One region of the Pantoea sp. XAF26B01_ASV70 genome, then DNA from elsewhere that is predicted to be linked to it. Evidence: predicted binding sites of a transcription regulator. Region 1 holds the regulator's gene; the other holds the start of a gene.
What was found. The regulator PurR, encoded in region 1, represses purine synthesis genes. The targets are predictions, from matches to a motif close to CANGCAAACGTTTGCNTG.
Positions count from the first base shown of each region.

Region 2: purT (formate-dependent phosphoribosylglycinamide formyltransferase) is a predicted target of PurR. The motif match lies at 1,755-1,772, and genes of this name have one in related genera.

Region 1 covers NZ_CM137251.1:2,374,200-2,377,268, reverse strand. Annotated here, with positions in the region: gene punR (DNA-binding transcriptional activator PunR) at 1-598, shown strand, start outside; gene purR (HTH-type transcriptional repressor PurR) at 595-1,620, opposite strand; gene cydH (cytochrome bd-I oxidase subunit CydH) at 1,902-1,991, shown strand; gene ACX8ZY_RS11115 (C40 family peptidase) at 2,038-2,835, opposite strand.
Region 2 covers NZ_CM137251.1:1,892,740-1,895,808, reverse strand. Annotated here, with positions in the region: gene ACX8ZY_RS08820 (prolyl oligopeptidase family serine peptidase) at 1-861, opposite strand, end outside; gene ACX8ZY_RS08815 (tellurite resistance TerB family protein) at 988-1,644, opposite strand; gene purT (formate-dependent phosphoribosylglycinamide formyltransferase) at 1,811-2,989, shown strand; gene ACX8ZY_RS08805 (bifunctional 4-hydroxy-2-oxoglutarate aldolase/2-dehydro-3-deoxy-phosphogluconate aldolase) at 3,024-3,069, opposite strand, start outside.

The DNA.
Region 1 (3,069 bases):
ACCTCAGCGCACCCGACAACTGGTCAAAGATTTCTATCGCCACTTTCCCGATATGGAGCTGATTATCAGCTATGAAGTCTTTAACGGCGTCTGGGATGCGCTGGCCGATGGCCGGGTGGAAGTGGCGATTGGTGCCACTCAGGCGATACCGGTGGGCGGACGCTTTGCTTTTCGGGATATGGGCACGCTTAACTGGCGCTGCGTGGTTGCGCCCGACCATCCTCTGACACAGGCGAGCCAGATAGATGATGACACGCTGCGGAGCTGGCCCTCCCTTGTGCTGGAAGATACTTCTCGCGCACTGCCGCGTCGTATGACATGGACGCTGGATAACCAGCGCCGGCTGGTGGTGCCGGAGTGGCAAACCGGGCTGGAGTGCGTGCAGGCGGGATTGTGTGTGGCGATGGTGCCCGGTCACCTGGCCAGGCCACTGCTCGACAGCGGCGAGCTGGTTGAACTGACGCTGCCGGTGGCGTTTCCGGACAGTCCATGCTGCGTCAGCTGGGCAGAAGATCGCGCATCACCCGCGACAGGCTGGTTGCTCAGCTATCTGGGTGATGCGCAAACGCTTAATCAGGAGTGGTTAAGCGAGCATTAACGGCGATAGTCGCGGAACGGGCCATCGGCCACGGAACGGCGCTCAATCAGCGTGGGATGGACCTCAATCGTTTGTGACACTTCGCGCTTACTGGTAATGCGGTCCAGCAGCATTTCCAGCGCTTTCTCACCCAGCTGGGCTTTAGGCTGATGCACCGTGGTCAGGGCCGGTGCAAAATAGCGGGCGTTGCGCACGTTGTCATAGCCGATCACCGAAATATCCTGGGGGACGCGCAAACCCATCTCGTCGGCGGCGCAAATCGCGCCCATCGCCATGATGTCACCGCCACAGAACACCGCCGTCGGACGCTGCTTCTGCGACAGGATCTGCTGCATCGCCTGATAGCCCGACTCCGGCTCAAAGTCACCCTGCACAATCCACTCGGCGCGTGGCTGAATACCCGCTTCTTCCATCGCCTTCAGGAAACCGGCATGACGTCCGCCACCGGTGTTACGCTCCATCTGGCCGGGGATTGCACCAATATCCCGGTGTCCGCGTTCAATCAGATAGCGTCCCGCCAGATAGCCGCCCTGGAAAGCATTATCCAGTACCGTGTCGGTGAAGTCGGCGCGCGACTCGCCCCAGTCCATCACCACCATCGGGATATTGCGGTTCTCTTCCAGCATCTGCAGCAGATCGTCCGGATATTCAGAGCACATCACCAGCAGCCCATCGACGCGTTTCTGCGCCATCATGCTGAGATAGGCGCGCTGTTTTTGCAGATCGTTATGCGCATTACCCAGAATCAGCGTATAGCCTTTGTCAAAGCAGTGATTTTCAACCGCTTCGATAATTTCAGCGAAATAGGGCGCTTCGCTGGAGGTGGCAAGCAGGCCCAGCGTTTTGGTGTGGTTCACTTTCAGGCTGCGCGCCACGGCGCTCGGCGAGTAGTGCAGTTCTTTAATCGCCTGCCAGACCGCGTTGCGCGTCTCTTCAGCCACAAAGCGGGTTTTATTGATGACGTGCGAAACGGTGGTCGTTGAGACGCCAGCGCGTTTCGCCACATCTTTAATTGTTGCCATGAAAATCGGACTCCGGTGCTTATCTAACTCTATGATAAGCGTAGTGTTAAACGTTTGCGTCTGCTCAGGGTTTTTTCCGCAAAAATGCAGCTTTTAAGGCCAGTCAACAGGCCGCTGGCGGCGTAAAAGCGCCTGAAAACGTGCGCAAACGGAATCAGGGTTGCGCGCGTTGCGCAACAAAGGCGGGATTCTAACAAGGCTGAACGGATAAAACGAGATTTTTACCGGGCCCTGTGGGAAAATGCGATACCCCTACTGATTGTGTGACTAAGGAGCAAGCAATGAGTACCGATCTTAAACTGGCTTTAATGACCACCGCGGGCTGTCTGCTGATGATTGTGGCCTTTAGTTTTACCGCTATTCTGCACTAAAAAAAAAGCCGGGATTATCCCGGCTCTCTTCTGGTTGTTCTGCTGCTCAGCGTATGGTTTTTGGCGTCATCACCCGACGGGCACCAATATAGTGGCGCTGCCAGTAATCTTCTCCTAAAGCGCTGATCTGAATATCTTTGCCGGTGCGTGGCGACTGGATAAACTTGCCATCACCCAGGTAAACGCCGACATGGTCCGCAGTACCACGACCATTGATACGGAAGAAGACCAGATCGCCTTTCTCCAGCGACTCACGCTTGATCGGCGCGGCGTCACGCAGGTGGTACATCTCGTTAGCGGTACGTGGGATCTTAAACTTCACCAGATCTTTATAGGCGTACCAGACCAGGCCGCTGCAATCGAAACCGGTATGGGGAGAGGTGCCGCCCCACTGATAGGGTTTACCCAACTGACCCATCAGCTTGGTCATCGCGGTTTCGCGGGCCTTCTGGTAGCGCTGACGGTGAGATTTGCTCATCTTAATCGTGCCGGTCTCGCTGGTGGTGACCTCAGCGGTTTTCAGCAGGCGCTGATGACCATAACGTTTTTTCTCTTTGTTCTTACTGAGACGGGCGGTTTTTAGCGAGGTCTTCTTAGCAGGCGTCTGTTTCGCGGTGAGTTCGACTTTTTTCAGTTTTTTTGTTTTTAGTTTTTGAACCGGGCTGAGGCGAGTCTTTTTCGTCACCGTTTTGACCGGGCGACGCTTGCGACGCTCATCGTCGCGCGCACTCTTTTTCTCTGCTTTATGCGTACTGACGTTCACCGGCGCGTGAGGCGACGCAGCGGCGATGTTGAAAAACAGTTGCGCAAAGGCCAGCATGAAAAACGTAATGATTAAACGCATAGTCCGTTGATTAGTTAAGTTGTCAGGGCCACTACGCACCGCGACAAAGTTGAGATTAATCTGATCCAGGATCAGCGCCCAGGCCATTCTAGTCCAGTTCTTTTAAAAACTGTAATGCCTTTTAATATTAATCTTTGCAACCCACGCAATTGTGCTGAAAATGAACATTTTCAGCGTCTTATATCAACGAAATTATTACGAATTATTAATCTGTTACCTGCTGTTAATAATCAG
Region 2 (3,069 bases), 480 kb from region 1:
GGATCGAATGAAGAACTGATGATCGTAGTGGTCGATGCTGTACTCATGATCGCGGCGGCGTGGCAAAAACACATGCGGCTGCGCGTCGGGGAAGTTCGCATCAATCAGCTGAATTTCGCTGGTGTTGGTGCTGTAGAGGGCAATCATGATGAACTGCTTGGAGGTGGTCTTATGTACGCTGAGATGATAAGTGTCATCCTGCTCTTCATAGACCAGCTGGTCGTCGAACTGCGGCGTACCCAGCTCGTGTCGCCACACCTGATAAGAAAGCAGCGTCTGCGGGTGTTTTCGCACATAGTAAAGGGTGCGCGAGTCGTTACCCCACGCGAAGCTGGAAGAGGCGTTACTCAGCACTTCAGGGTACCAACTGCCACTTTGCAGGTTACGGAAGCGGATGCCATATTGCCGGCGAGACAGGAAATCTTCAGCCAGCGCCATGACCCGGTTATCCGGACTGATATGCAGCGCGCCCATGGTGTAGAAATCACTGTGCGAGGCGCGCTGGTTGGCATCCAGCAGCAGGCTCCATTCGCCAGACTCATCGCTCGCGGCGGGCTGGCGGTAATAGGCCGGGTATTCGTTACCGCTCTGGTAGCGGCTCTGATAACGGTAGCCATTTTTCACATAGGGCACTGAGTGATCTTCAGGCGGCAGCCGATCGATAATCTCTTTTAATACCCGGTCCTGCAGTGGCTGCTGTGACGACATGATTTTTTTGCCGTAGTTGTTTTCGGCACGCAGGTAATCAAGGACCTCGCTGTTTTCGCGCTTGTCGTCGCGCAGCCAGTAGTAGTCGTCAACGCGCGTCTCGCCGTGCAGCGTCATCTCGTGGGGTATTTTTTTTGCGATGGGTGCTTTCATCCATCCGTCTCCGTGAACGTAATGATCTGTAAGCGTAACACTTCAGCAGCGGGAAGCCAGGTATAGGTTGAGAAGCAGTCGCTGGCGGATCACATCCTGTGACCCGCCAGCGGAATATCAGAGGGATTAACTGGCGGGTAAACGGGCTTTCTCAGCCTCAAGATCCTGCTGGATGCCGTCGCGAACATCCTGGGGGATTTTCAGCGCGTCGCCCAGCGCGGAGAGATAGCTGCGCTCCATGAAGTGATCAACGTCGATGGCGGCACAGCTCAGGAAGTAGAGTTCCAGCGCCTCCTCCTCGTTCTTCACATCGGCGGCCAGCCACTGCGGATCCAGCGGGCGGTTCATCGCTTTCTGGATCAGCTGTTCCGCTTCCTGACCGTAGCCAGACTGATGAATATTCTGCTCAATCGCTGCACGTTCCTGATCGTCAATGTGCCCGTCGCTTTTGGCGGCAAACACCAGCGCCGTCACCAGACGTTCGGCCCGCAGGTTAACCGGCGTTTGCGCCACGCCAAAGTCAGGTTCATTCTGGTGCGCTTCGCTGACCCGCTGCTTGTATTTGTTCCATAACACCGCGCCCGCAGCCGCACCGCCACCGATAATCAGCGCCTTGCCGCCATATTTTGTCAGCAGTTTTCGCGACGATTTACTGGCAATCAGCATACCGGCCAGGCCGCCCAGCGCACCCGGCGCCAGCATGTCGCTTAAGCCGCCGCCCGATTTGCCCTCACCGCCCTTCTTCGTCAGTACCGACTGAATTTGTTGCAACCAGTTATTCATCATCCACTCCTTTTAAGATGTCAGTCCGCTATCCTGACGAAAAGGATGTCAGGAAACGTCAGAGCGGGAAAAGTAAGGCAAAAGGTCGTGTCAGATGGACGAAAGATGAGAACGCAAACGTTTTCGTTTATACTTGCGCGCGAATTTTGACTGCTTAGGTGAATGTATGACGACTCTCGGAACAGCGCTGCGTCCGGCAGCAACGCGTGTGATGCTATTGGGTTCAGGTGAACTGGGTAAAGAGGTGGCGCTGGAGTGTCAGCGTCTGGGTGTGGAAGTGATCGCGGTTGATCGTTACGCCGATGCCCCGGCGATGCACGTCGCCCATCGCAGCCATGTGATTAACATGCTGGATGGCGCGGCACTGGCTGCGCTGATTGCTGAAGAGAAGCCTGATTTTGTCGTACCGGAAATCGAAGCTATCGCCACGGAGACGCTGGTTGAGCTGGAGCAGCAAGGCCAGCGCGTGGTGCCGACTGCCCGTGCCGCCCGGCTGACCATGAACCGCGAAGGCATTCGTCGGCTGGCGGCTGAAGAGCTCTCTCTGCCGACCTCCCGCTATCGCTTTGCCGATAGCAAGGCACGCTTTGATGAAGCGGCTACCGAAATCGGCTTTCCCTGCATTGTGAAGCCGGTGATGAGTTCATCCGGCAAAGGTCAGAGCTTTATCCGCAACGCCAGCCAGCTCGATAACGCCTGGGACTATGCGCAACAGGGTGGCCGCGCGGGTGCCGGACGCGTCATTGTCGAAGGCGTTGTCGACTTCGATTTCGAGATCACCCTGCTCACCATCAGTGCAGTCGATGGCATTCATTTCTGTGCGCCAATTGGTCACCGTCAGGAGGATGGCGATTACCGTGAATCCTGGCAGCCGCAGCAGATGAGTGATGTGGCGCTGCAGCGGGCGCAGGATGTTGCCGCGCAGGTGGTTAAGGCGCTGGGTGGCTATGGCTTGTTTGGCGTTGAGCTGTTTGTCTGCGGTGATGAGGTGGTGTTCAGCGAAGTTTCTCCGCGTCCTCACGACACCGGCATGGTGACGCTGATTTCGCAGGATCTGTCAGAGTTTGCGCTGCACGTGCGGGCGTTTCTCGGTCTGCCGATTGGCGCGATTCGCCAGTATGGTCCGTCAGCGTCCGCCGTTATTCTGCCGCAACTGACCAGCCAGAATGTGCAGTTTGTGAATGTCGAAGCGGCGCTGGGTGCCGGTCTGCAACTGCGCCTGTTCGGCAAGCCGGAAATCAGCGGCCAGCGTCGGCTGGGCGTGGCGCTCGCCAGCGGTGACAGCACCGATCAGGCGATTGCGCGTGCCGTTGCCAGCGCAGCAGCGGTCACGGTTCAGGGATAAACGTGTGCGGTGAGCAGACGCTCACCGCCATAACTTACTTCGCGCCTTCAACAGCTTCGCGTGCCAGGCGGGTGATGCGA